DNA from 2 places in the Bacillus sp. JZ109 genome. Region 2 is predicted to be linked to the other one. Evidence: riboswitches for the same ligand, from Rfam matches in the RefSeq annotation. Region 2 holds a riboswitch; the other holds the start of a gene.
The links. Region 2 has a riboswitch for S-adenosylmethionine ahead of metE (5-methyltetrahydropteroyltriglutamate--homocysteine S-methyltransferase). Riboswitches for the same ligand answer to the same signal wherever they lie in the genome.
Positions count from the first base shown of each region.

Region 1: another riboswitch for S-adenosylmethionine. It lies ahead of M1D94_RS12905 (phosphoadenylyl-sulfate reductase); the one in region 2 lies ahead of metE (5-methyltetrahydropteroyltriglutamate--homocysteine S-methyltransferase).

Region 1 covers NZ_CP096388.1:2,448,853-2,455,448, forward strand. The annotation lists gene cysC (adenylyl-sulfate kinase) at 1-92, opposite strand, end outside; gene sat (sulfate adenylyltransferase) at 105-1,253, opposite strand; gene cysP (sulfate permease) at 1,302-2,366, opposite strand; gene M1D94_RS12905 (phosphoadenylyl-sulfate reductase) at 2,378-3,079, opposite strand; SAM riboswitch class I at 3,244-3,349, opposite strand; gene pyrE (orotate phosphoribosyltransferase) at 3,494-4,126, opposite strand; gene pyrF (orotidine-5'-phosphate decarboxylase) at 4,123-4,842, opposite strand; gene M1D94_RS12920 (dihydroorotate dehydrogenase) at 4,811-5,746, opposite strand; gene pyrK (dihydroorotate oxidase B electron transfer subunit) at 5,746-6,516, opposite strand; gene carB (carbamoyl-phosphate synthase (glutamine-hydrolyzing) large subunit) at 6,513-6,596, opposite strand, start outside.
Region 2 covers NZ_CP096388.1:2,691,752-2,698,347, forward strand. The annotation lists gene thiX (HMP/thiamine ABC transporter permease ThiX) at 1-673, shown strand, start outside; gene rsbRB (RsbT co-antagonist RsbRB) at 704-1,537, opposite strand; gene isp (serine protease Isp) at 1,760-2,719, shown strand; SAM riboswitch class I at 2,851-3,006, shown strand; gene metE (5-methyltetrahydropteroyltriglutamate--homocysteine S-methyltransferase) at 3,134-5,422, shown strand; gene guaD (guanine deaminase) at 5,595-6,065, shown strand; partial or broken gene M1D94_RS14155 (hypothetical protein) at 6,114-6,302, opposite strand; gene M1D94_RS14160 (organic hydroperoxide resistance protein) at 6,318-6,596, opposite strand, start outside.

The sequences.
Region 1 (6,596 bases), 240 kb from region 2:
AGCCAGAGAATGGAGCTTTTATGCTTGTTTTTTTGCTGATACTCTTCTTTTGTGATAGAGGCTTCATGCCATACAATATCGCGATTTGTCACTGCCAGTCCTCCTTAAGATACGCCTACTTCTTCTTTTTTCTTCATCCCTTTGATTAACACTTCTACGACTTCTTTTCGACTGAATTCAGCAGGGGGCAGCACACCGTCTCTCAGCATGCCTCTTACCTTAGTGCCTGATAAAATGACGTGATGCTCTCTGCCATGAGGGCATGTTTTCGCTGTTCCCATATTTCCGCATTTTTTACAGAAGAAGCTGTGCTCAAATTTCAGCGGTGTAATTCCGAGTTCTTCAGGTTTAAATGTGTCAAACAGTTCCTGTGCTTCGTATGTTCCGTAATAGTCGCCTACACCTGCATGATCACGGCCGACGATGAAATGTGTGCAGCCGTAGTTCTTTCTGACAAGCGCGTGGAAAATTGCTTCTCTCGGGCCTGCATAACGCATCGCCGCTAAAAAGACACCAAGGAAAACGCGATCTTTCGGGTAATAATGATCAAGAAGCACTTGGTAGCTTTCCATCCGTACATCAGCTGGAATGTCATCAGATTTTGTTTCACCTACTAACGGATTCAAGAACAAGCCGTCTACTGTTTCAAGAGCCGTTTTTTGAATGTATTCATGCGCTCTGTGAACAGGGTTTCTTGTTTGGAAACCGACAATGGTTTCCCAGCCTTTTTCCGCAAACTGGCGTCTCGTTTCTGACGGTTCAAATGTAAATTCAGGGAACTGTTTTGAAGCTTTTTTAATCAACGTAATCGGCCCGCCGACATATGTATTGCCGCGGCTGAACAACTTTTTAACACCCGGATGCTCCTGTTCATCTGTTTTGTACACATTGACAGCTTCTTTTTGTTTGTCAGGCACGTACAGGTCTTCGATTTGGATAACGCCGTATGTTTCTCCTTCATACGTTAACTTTACCTTTTCACCAAGTGACAGTTCCGCTGCTTTTTGCGCATCGACCGGAAGCGTGATCGGAAGAGACCAGACAACGCCGGAAGAAAGACGCATGTTTTCGACTACAGATACGTAATCTTTTTCATTAAAGAAACCTTCAATCGGGCTGTATGCACCGATACCGATCAATTCCAAATCCGCGAAAGAAATTAAATCAAGTTCAATTTCTTTTTGGATGCCGCTCACATCATATGATTCATCTACTCTGTTTACTAATGTTCCTCCGTGTGGTGCTAAGCTCATAATATCCATCTCCTCCTAGTTAACTTATAAAATTACTCAGATTAATGATCAGATTCCCCCGCCTTGTTCGTGGACTGAGCGTCTCTCTTTACGAATGGCCTTTGTCAGGCTGACGGCACCCCCCGCCGCTAAAAGCACACTTACCATGATAAAGATCGAATAATAATCTGCTTTTAAAAACAAGGATACAAGCAGATAAGAAATCGATAAAGATAAAAACGGCGATACGATCCATACCTTCAGCATCGTTTGAACAACTTGTTTATGGAACACGTTCGGCCCGTTTTTTGCCATGCCTATTCCGATAATAGACGATGACGTGACTTGCGCCAAGGGCACCGGCATCCCAAATACAGAACTGATGATCACCAGTCCCGCTCCTGTACCGGATAAGAGAATGCCTTCTCCTTTGGAGAATCTTGTAATTTTCTTCCCGTTTGTTTCTAACACACGCCGGCCTAATAACAGTGCGCCAAGAGCAACAAAAGCTCCTCCATACAAGGTTCCTTTTCCGACATCAAGCACACCGGCAGCTACTAACGGGCCAACAGCATTCGCCACGTTATTCATGCCTGCAGAGAATGCTTCGAAAAATCCGGCAACTAACAAAACAATACCGAGGATTTTTTGCTTTTTAGAAGATTTTACTTCAATCTTAAAATAACGAAACAGCTTAGATACGAAATAGGTGAAGCCGAAAGCGAACAGCGGGACAAAAACCCAAAATGACACAATGATCAGAAGATTGTTCACAAACAATACTTTATAAGCCACTCCCACGCCGACAACCGCGCCGACTGTTACTTCACTTGTCGACAAAGGAATGCCGAGCAGATTAGCAGTAAAGAGCGACAGGGCAGCAGCTCCAATAATGATGCAAACAATCGTCAGTGTAATCGTCTGCTCAGGAATAATGCCGGAGCTGATTGTTTTTACAACCTCGCCTCCGCCAATGACCGCCCCGGCAAAGACACCGACTGCGCATAGGATCAAAGCGTAGGTTTTCTTTTTGATGGCTCCGGAGCCGTAAGCAACCCCCATCGAAGCTGCAGCGCCGCTTGCACCAATATTCATCGCGAAAAACAAGCTAAATAAAATAGCGGCTAATTCCATTTTGCAGCTCCTTATTCATGCAGTCCGCATTCTGTTTTCGCCATACCATTCCATCTGCCTGAGCGCAAATCCTCTGCTGTAAAAGCGGGAGCAGTGCAAGGCGCACAGCCAATACTTGGATATCCTTGGTCATGAAGCGGATTGTAGTCCAGTTCATTCCGGGATGTGTATCTCCAAATGTCTTTCCAAGTCCAATGGATAAGCGGGCAAACTTTTACTGACTTGAATTTTTCATCTTTGTTTAAGAAATTCGTATTGGCACGGCTTGGCCCTTGATCACGACGCAGGCCGGAAAGCCAGGCTGGATGTCCTGAAAGCGCCTCTCTTAAAGGAACGACCTTTCTAAGATAGCAGCACTGATTCGGCTCTCTTTCCCACAGTTTGTCACCATGTTCTTCGGCTTGTTCCTCAAGGGTGAGGTCTGGTTTTTTCAGGATGATATTAAGACCCGGATAACGCTCTTTCACTCGTTCAATTGTTTCATAGGTTTCTTTAAAATGAAGTCCTGTATCAAGAAACACAATCTCTGCGTCTTTTTTCACTTTATAAATTAAGTCAATCAGAACGATTCCCTCAATTCCGAAACTGCAGGCATAAACAAGCTGATTGCCGTAATGGCCGTATGCCCATTTTAAAACTGACAGCGCTCCTTTGTAAGGATCGTCTTCCGGAAATGTAATCGTTGGTTCTTCCCAATTATCGTACGTTAACATTTCTTCTTTCCTCCTTTCGGAGACAAACAAACAGTAGCTTTCTGCCGGTTGTCTTTTCCCAATTGTAATGTGATTCGCGGCTGCTGATATCACAGACAGCCTTTTTTCCTCTTAAAATAAAAAACTTTCAATCCGGCGGAAAGAAAGACAGGAACAGCATGCAGCCCTTATCTTTCAAAATGGAATTCATTTTGCTGGAAGTAGCACCTTACAAACTATGCAGGTTGCCGGGCTTCATAGGTCCAGTCCCTCAGCCGCTCTTGATAAGTTTTTAGATTTGTAGTAAATTTTAGCACAATTCTAACATAAGTCAACCCGACTTTTTTTATAGGATTAATAAAAAAACAGGCCCCACAGCCTGTTTTCAAGTACAGCAAGGCTTTGAAGCCTCTTTACATCATTTGAATTTATTTTTTATTTTTTAAACCAATCTTTTGACTCGGGATTTCGTTTCCATGTTTGCAGCTTTTTTAGATCATCTGAATGAATATTTCCGTTTTCAAGCGCGACCTCTGTGAGCGTATCATAATCAGTTAATGAGTAGTATGGCAGTTCTGCCTTTGCGAAGGCTTCCTCCGCTTTAGGAAGTCCGTACGTAAAGATTGAGACGACACCAAGCACTTCACAGCCGGCCGCTTGTAAAGCTGCACAAGCTTCAAGCACGCTGCCTCCTGTGGAGATTAAGTCTTCAATGACGACTGTTTTTTGCCCTTCTTGCACAGCTCCCTCAATCTGATTGCCTTTACCGTGCGCCTTCGGCTTGCTCCTCACATAACACATCGGAAGATTCAAACGGTCAGCCGCAAGAGCAGCATGAGGAATACCCGCGGTTGCTGTTCCCGCAATCATTTCAGCTTCGGGAAAATGCTCTTTGACAAGCTTGCTGATGCCTGAGGCGACATCATTTCTGACCTCTGGGAAAGATAGCGTAAGGCGGTTGTCACAGTAGATTGGAGATAAAATGCCGCTTGCCCATGTGAACGGCTCGTTCGGGCGTAAAAATACAGCTTGGATGTCTAATAGATGTTTTGCGATGATTTGTTTCAAGATTTAATTCCCTCCCATTCAAGTCTGACAGCCTTATAGGCTTTTACCGGGTCTTCCGCTTTTGTAATCGAGCGTCCTACTACAATCGCTGATGAACCTTTCTCTCTTGCAATAGCAGGCGTCGCTACGCGGACTTGGTCATTCGCAGCGTCCTCAGACATTCTGATCCCCGGAGTGACCGTCAGAAATGAAGGCGACACCGCTTGATAAATGGCTTTTGCTTCATGAACAGAGCAGACCACTCCATCCAGTCCGCTCTCTTCCGCCTGTTTGCTGTAGTGCACAACCGTATCAATCAGAGATTTTTCGATTAGCAGTTCATCTTTCATGATTTGTTCAGATGTGCTTGTCAGCTGGGTTACCGCGATCAGTGACGGACGTTTTTTTCCAGCCGGCGTACCTTCTTCTAAGCCTTCGAGAGCTGCCTGCATCATTTTTTTGCCCCCGGCAGCATGAACATTGACGAGATCTACTCCGAGACTGGCAAGGCGCTTCATCGCTTTGTTTACAGTAGTCGGGATGTCATGAAGCTTTAGATCTAAAAACAGCTCGCAGTTTCTTTCTTTTAATTGTTTCACGATCGATGGCCCTTCTTGATAAAAAAGCTCCATTCCAACCTTTACAAATAACGGTTCTTGCTGAAAAGGAGCTAAGAACGCGAGTGTTTCTTCAGCTGATGCAAAATCAAGCGCGATGATGGGCAGGTTGTTTTTCATGATTCCAGCTCCTTCCGATGCATTCTTCAATTGATTGATAGCCGTATTGGCGCAAAACAGATGGGAGCTGTTCAATAATCTCTGGACATGCAAAAGGATTCACAAAGTTTGCTGTTCCGACAGCGACTGCGCTTGCTCCCGCGAGAAGAAATTCCAGGGCATCTTCAGCCGTTTGCACGCCTCCCATTCCGATAATCGGGATATTGACCATCTGGCTGACTTCATACACCATGCGAATGGCAACCGGCTTCACAGCAGGACCCGAAAGTCCCCCTGTTTTATTCGCTAATATCGGTTTGCCGGTTTTTAAATCGAGTCTCATGCCAATTAGTGTGTTGATCATCGTAAGACCGTCCGCTCCCGCTTCCTCGATCGCTAATGCAATTTCTGTGATATTGGCCACGTTCGGAGAAAGCTTCACATAAACGGGTACATTCGAAACCTCTTTCACCGCTTTTGTCAAATCGGCAGCCATTTCAGGATTCGTGCCAAAAGCGATTCCGCCTGTTTTCACATTCGGGCAGGAAATATTCAATTCAAGAGCATGAACATTAGGCGCTTTGCTGATATGCTCTGCAACTTCAACATAATCCTCGACTTGAGAACCTGCGACATTGGCAATGATCGGCGTATCAAACTGCTCAAGCCACGGCAGCTCATTATGCAACACGCTATCCAGCCCCGGATTTTGGAGACCGATCGCATTGAGCATTCCAGCACCAGTCTCAGCTACCCGCGGCGTCGGATTCCCAAAGCGCGGCTCCTTTGTCGTAGCCTTAATCATGATGGCTCCAAGACAAGACAAATCATAAAAACGTGAAAATTCTTTTCCAAAACCGAAGCAGCCTGATGCAGGAATGATTGGGTTTTTCAAATCAAGTCCCGGCAATTTCACCTCTAGCATTACAGCGCCACCTCCTGAGCTTTAAATACAGGCCCGTCGAGACATACTTTTACATAGGATGTCTCACTTTCGTTTGTATGGCACACACACGCGAAGCATGCGCCGATTCCGCAGCCCATTCGTTCCTCCATGGACAGATATACTTCTTTATGGGCATATTCCTGTTTTAACGCCTTGAGCATCGGTGTCGGCCCGCAGCTGAGGAGGATATCAAACTCTAGATTTTTCCGTTTAATCACATCTGTGACAAATCCGGTTTCCCCGTAGCTTCCGTCAGCTGTTGCCACATACGTGTCTCCGTACTGCCGGCATTCTTCCTCGTAAAAAACATCCTTTGCCGATTGGAATCCTAAAACGTGGATGACATTTACCCCTTTTTCATTCAAGCGTTTCGACAGCTCTTGGAGAGGCGGCACACCTACTCCGCCTCCTACCAGCAAAGCCGTCTTTCCGGGTTGAACTTCATTAACAGGAAAGCCATTTCCCAAAGGCCCGAGGACATCCACAAATTCTCCCTGCTGCTTCAGTGACAAGAGTCTTGTCCCTTCCCCATCTACCCGATAAATGATGGTGACTTCATTTTTTTCAAAGTTGACGTCTGCGATGCTGATTGGTCTTCTCAAAAGAGGCGTAACCGCTTCGCTCACTTTAAGATGAAGGAACTGTCCAGGGGTTGTAAACCCTTGGACAAGCTCCCCTTTCAGAACCATTTGATACACCCGGTCTGCAATTTGCTGGTTAGAACATACTGTCAAATACGCTTTTTTCATATAGTGACTGCCGCCTCCTGATTTGTGTTGACTTCCGGCATTTGATCAGCACGGAATGTCATGCTTTCCAGCACTCGCAA
Region 2 (6,596 bases):
CACTCCGGCATGTTTTTATATCATCATCGTTGCGGGCGTTTTACTGGCGGCCGGAATCCCATTGAAAAAATGGTTGTTGTTTACGGTTCCGTTTTTGATTTTAGCATTCGGGTGCGTGTGGACAGCCGCAGTTTTTGGAAAGGTGCCGACAACACCGGATAATTTTTTGTTTCAAGCAGGCCCTATCTCCATTAACAGCGATAATTTGTCTGTCGGCATCTCTCTCGGGTTTCGTATTTTATGCTTTTCCGCCTTATCGATGATGTTTGTTTTTACAACCGATCCGATTTTATTTATGCTGAGCCTTGTCCAGCAGTGCAGGCTCTCACCAAAGCTCGCGTACGGTGTCATTGCAGGCTTTCGCTTTCTTCCGCTGTTAAAGGATGAGGTCCAGCTGATTCAGCAGGCTCATAAAATCAGAGGAGGAGCGGCGGAGAGCGGCATCATGAATAAAATCAGTGCGTTAAAACGATATACCATACCGCTATTGGCAAGCGCCATCAGAAAAGCGGAACGGACAGCGCTTGCGATGGAATCGAAAGGATTTACAGGAAGCAGAAACCGGACATACTACAGGACATTGAGCGTGAACCGGCGCGACTGGGTGTTCTTTTGCCTCGTCCTCTTATTATTCGCGGGATCCTTTCTCGTATCTTTATGTTTCGCATCATAAAAAATCCGCTATCACAGATAGCGGATTTTTTTATTGATGATAGTTTAATGCTTGGGCAAGGTTGGTTTTAATGGTAATATTCGAAAAGTCAATCCCCAGCTGTACAGCAGTTTGCGCAATTTCAGGCCTGATTCCTGACAGGGTTGACCGGACACCGATCAGATTAAGCGCCTCAATCAATTTAAAGATCTGGTGCGCCACCATCGTATCCACCACAACAACACCTGACAGATCGATTAACAGATGCTCCACACGTCTTTTCGCACAAGCTTGAAGCGTGTTTTCCAGAATAAACTTCGCCCGTTCGGTATCAATGTCACCGACAAGCGGCAGCAGAGCTGTTGATTTGCTCAGGGTAATGACAGGTGAGCTTAGTTCCAATATCATTTCTCTTTGGGCGTTTAATTGCTGCTTGGCATTCATTTCAGCGTGATCAACGAATGTATAAATGGTGAAATCAAATACTTTTACAATCAAATCTGCCCATTTTTGCTTCTCTCCCGGTTCAAACGCTGATTCATTTTCTTCTGCGAACTTCTCAAAATACTTCGTATATAATCTCCTGTTTCTCATAAACTCCCGAATGACATACTGAACCGGTGTGTCGAGATGTTTTTGATCGTTGGTCAGCTCAATGACCCACTCTTGAAACTCTTCGAGAAATTGTTTTTCCGGTAAAACATACATGTAATTCAGATGCCGGTAAAACTCTCTGTCCTGCTCTTTCAATTCTTCCGTTACTGTTGCATTATGTAGGGCGTAAAGCGAATTCGGATCACTTTCCTCCATCGTTTCAATCCATTCCTCGGCCATTTGTTCCACATGCTCTGAAAAAAATGCATATAATTTTTCATTCAGTTTCATGACACTGCTCCTTTCCCCAACACTATTATAACTTGACTTACAGTTGAATCCCAGTCATACATGTTGAAGCCATCCAATATTTTGAAGATTACTAATTCTTTGGTGTGTATCCTATTTTTTCAAAATGCTTCAAATGGCTCTGTCCGAGCGCTTGCTTTTTTCATATAATATGAGGCAACACCCTTGAATCCACTTGCAAGCATAAAAAAGGAGGGCTTTTTTATGAATGGTGAAATCCGCTTGATCCCGTATGTGACGAATGAGCAGATCATGGATGTAAACGAGCTTCCTGAGGGCATTAAAGTGATTAAGGCGCCAGAAATGTGGGCAAAAGGGGTAAAAGGCAAAAATATTAAAGTTGCTGTATTAGACACGGGCTGCGACACAAGCCACCCTGATTTAAAAAATCAAATCATCGGCGGAAAGAACTTCACGGATGACGACGGCGGCAAGGAAGATGCGATTTCCGACTACAACGGACACGGCACACACGTCGCCGGAACAATTGCAGCTAATGATTCAAACGGAGGCATTGCCGGAGTCGCGCCTGAGGCAAGCCTATTGATTGTGAAGGTTCTTGGCGGCGAGAACGGCAGCGGACAATACGAATGGATAATTAACGGCATCAACTACGCGGTGGAACAGAAAGTCGACATCATCTCAATGTCCCTTGGAGGGCCAAGCGATGTGCCAGAGCTAAAAGAAGCAGTGAAAAACGCAGTGAAAAACGGAGTGCTTGTCGTTTGTGCAGCGGGAAATGAAGGTGACGGCGACGAACGCACAGAAGAGCTTTCCTACCCCGCAGCTTATAATGAAGTGATTGCAGTTGGATCTGTTTCTGTAGCGCGAGAATTATCAGAATTTTCTAACGCAAATAAAGAGATTGACCTTGTGGCACCAGGAGAAAACATCTTATCCACCCTTCCCAACAAGAAGTACGGTAAGCTGACCGGCACTTCAATGGCTGCCCCTCATGTCAGCGGTGCGCTTGCTTTAATCAAAAGCTATGAAGAAGAATCATTTCAAAGAAAGCTTTCTGAATCTGAGGTTTTCGCACAGCTAATCCGCAGGACACTTCCTCTTGATATTGCAAAAACGCTGGCAGGCAATGGCTTCCTGTATTTAACAGCTCCTGATGAGCTCGCAGAAAAAGCAGAGCAATCACATTTGTTGACCCTATAAGATTATTTTTCTTATATAATATACACCACATCATGTAAATAAATATTTCAATTCTATGTTGACAATGAATTTGAATTACTGTTAAGATTACCAACAAATGATTCAACTTTTCAAAAAATTAATAACATTTTCTCTTATCGAGAGTTGGGCGAGGGATTGGCCTTTTGACCCCAACAGCAACCGACCGTAATACCATTGTGAAATGGGGCGCACTGCTTTTCGCGCCGAGACTGATGTCTCATAAGGCACGGTGCTAATTCCATCAGATTGTGTCTGAGAGATGAGAGAGGCAGTGTTTTACGTAGAAAAGCCTCTTTCTCTCATGGGAAAGAGGCTTTTTGTTGTGAGAAAACCTCTTAGCAGCCTGTATCCGCGGGTTAAAGAGAGTGTTTTACATATAAAGGAGGAGAAACAATGACAACCATCAAAACATCGAATTTAGGATTTCCGAGAATCGGACTGAACCGGGAATGGAAAAAAGCACTTGAAGCGTATTGGAAAGGCAGTACTGATAAAGATACGTTTTTGAAGCAAATCGACGAACTATTTTTATCAGCAGTAAAAACACAAATTGACCAGCAGATTGATGTTGTGCCTGTTTCTGATTTCACACAGTATGACCATGTACTCGACACAGCAGTCAGCTTCAACTGGATCCCAAAACGTTTCAGACATTTGACTGACGCTACCGATACATACTTCGCTATCGCCCGCGGAATCAAAGACGCCGTATCTAGTGAAATGACAAAATGGTTTAATACAAATTACCATTACATCGTTCCGGAATATGACGAGAGCATTGAGTTCCGTCTGATAAGAAACAAACAACTCGAAGATTATCGCCGGATCAAACAGGAATACGGTGTGGAAACAAAGCCTGTGATTGTCGGCCCTTATACGTTCGTTACGCTTGCTAAAGGCTATGAACCGTCTGAAGCAAAAGCGATCCAAAAACGCCTTGTGCCATTATATGTACAGCTATTGAAAGAGCTTGAAGAAGAAGGCGTAAAATGGGTTCAAATCGATGAGCCGGCGCTCGTTACCGCCTCTAGTGAAGATGTCCGCGGTGCAAAAGAATTATTTGAAAGCATTACAAGTGAGCTTTCATCCTTGAATGTGCTTTTGCAGACGTATTTTGATTCTGTTGATGCTTATGAAGAGCTGATCTCTTACCCGGTTCAGGGTATTGGCCTTGATTTCGTTCACGACAAAGGCAGAAACCTGGAACAGCTTAAAACACATGGCTTTCCGACAGACAAAGTGCTGGCAGCCGGTGTTATCGACGGACGCAACATTTGGAAAGCGGACCTTGAAGAGCGTCTCGATGCCGTTCTTGATATTCTCAGCATTGCAAAAGTTGATGAACTGTGGATTCAGCCTTCCAGCAGCCTGCTGCATGTTCCGGTAGCGAAACACCCTGATGAGCATTTGGAAAAAGACCTATTGAACGGATTATCCTACGCAAAAGAAAAGCTGGCCGAGCTGACAGCTTTGAAAGAAGGCTTAGTATCAGGAAAAGCGGCGATCAGCGAAGAGATTCAGCAGGCTAAGGCTGATATCCAGGCGCTTAAACAGTTTGCAACAGGCGCCAATTCTGAACAAAAGAAAGAGCTTGAGCAATTAACTGATAAAGACTTCAAGCGCCCGATTCCGTTTGAAGAACGTTTAGCCCTGCAAAATGAATCTCTCGGCCTTCCGCTTTTGCCGACGACAACGATCGGCAGCTTCCCGCAGTCTGCTGAAGTGCGGAGCGCACGCCAAAAATGGCGGAAAGCTGAGTGGTCCGATGAACAGTATCAAAACTTTATCAATGCGGAAACAAAAAGATGGATTGATATTCAGGAAGAATTGGAGCTTGATGTCCTTGTTCACGGCGAATTTGAACGGACAGACATGGTCGAATACTTCGGTGAAAAGCTGGCCGGTTTCGCCTTCACTAAATATGCCTGGGTTCAATCATACGGCTCACGCTGTGTCCGCCCGCCAGTCATTTACGGAGATGTTGAATTTATTGAACCGATGACAGTGAAAGACACAGTCTACGCACAGTCATTGACTTCCAAGCATGTAAAAGGAATGCTGACGGGCCCGGTTACAATCTTAAACTGGTCTTTCCCTCGAAACGACATCTCGAGGAAAGAAATCGCCTTCCAAATCGGGCTTGCCCTTCGCAAAGAAGTTAAAGCGCTTGAAGACGCAGGCATTCAAATCATTCAAGTCGATGAACCAGCGCTGCGTGAAGGCCTTCCATTGAAAACCCGCGATTGGGATGAGTATTTGACTTGGGCGGCAGAAGCTTTCAGATTAACCACTTCTTCCGTGAAAAACGAGACACAAATTCATACACATATGTGCTACAGCAACTTCGAAGATATCGTTGATACAATCAATGATCTTGATGCCGATGTGATTACAATCGAACATAGCAGAAGCCACGGAGGATTTTTAGATTACTTAAAAAACCACCCGTATTTGAAAGGGCTTGGCCTTGGTGTATATGACATTCACAGCCCTCGTGTGCCGTCAACTGAAGAAATGTACAATATTATCGTTGATGCGCTTGCCGTCTGTCCGACTGACCGCTTCTGGGTAAATCCAGACTGCGGATTGAAAACAAGACAGCAGGAAGAAACGGTTGCAGCATTGAAAAACATGGTTGAAGCTGCAAAACAGGCAAGAGCACAGCAGACACAGCTAGTATAATTTGAAAAAACCATCTGCATTTGGCAGATGGTTTTTTTCTATAATACAGCCACAATAGTTTCTTATTTTAGCAAATCCCCCAATTACTTTGTTTATTTTGCACTTTTTTAAGAATGTTCTTTGCATTCTTTTCGGCTATACTAATAACACTCTATTGACAGGAGGGATTGGGATGAATCATGAAACGTTCTTAAAACGGGCTGTCACTCTCGCATGTGAAGGAGTGAATGCAGGAATCGGCGGGCCTTTTGGAGCCGTTATCGTGAAAGACGGAGCCATTATTGCAGAGGGACAGAACAACGTCACAACAAGCAATGATCCGACTGCCCACGCGGAAGTCACAGCTATTCGAAAAGCCTGTAAGGTGCTAGGAGCATACCAGCTTGATGACTGCATTTTGTATACGAGCTGTGAACCATGCCCAATGTGCTTGGGCGCCATCTACTGGGCCCGGCCTAAAGCCGTTTTCTATGCAGCTGAGCACACAGACGCTGCCGAAGCCGGGTTTGATGATTCATTCATTTATAAAGAAATTGATAAACCTGCTGAAGAAAGATCGATCCCCTTTTATCAAGTGACACTAACAGAGCATTTATCCCCGTTTCAAGCATGGCGGAACTTCGCCAATAAGAAAGAATATTAAAAGGATCAGGCATGCGCGGCCTGGTCCTTGTTATTTCTCCAAGTAGCGCTATGCCCTGTGCAAATACAAAACAGCAATCATGCGCGCCGGAATTCAGCTTGGCAGACACCGAGCCAGCCGCCCCCTTCATCTGTAACTTTTGCAGGCTTTAAACGCTGTGATCGCTTCTCTGACGTTTTATCAAAAATCTGTGCCCGCCCCGCATGCTCCGACACCAAAAAAACATCCTGAGAACACTCAGGATGCCGGTCATTATTTTAATTCTAGTTTTACATCAACATTTCCTCTGGTTGCCTTTGAGTAAGGACAGAATTCATGAGCGGCGTTGACAAGCTCTTGTGCCTTTTCCCGATCTAAATCTTTCGTGTTCACAACAAGTGTGACACCGATTTTAAACCCGCCGTCGCTCTCATCCTTCATGAGGCTGACCTGCCCTTCAATCTCCGAATCAATTTCGATATTCTGCTCTTTGGCTACGTGTTCGAGCGCGCCGCCGAAGCATGCAGCATACCCTGCCGCAAAGAGCTGTTC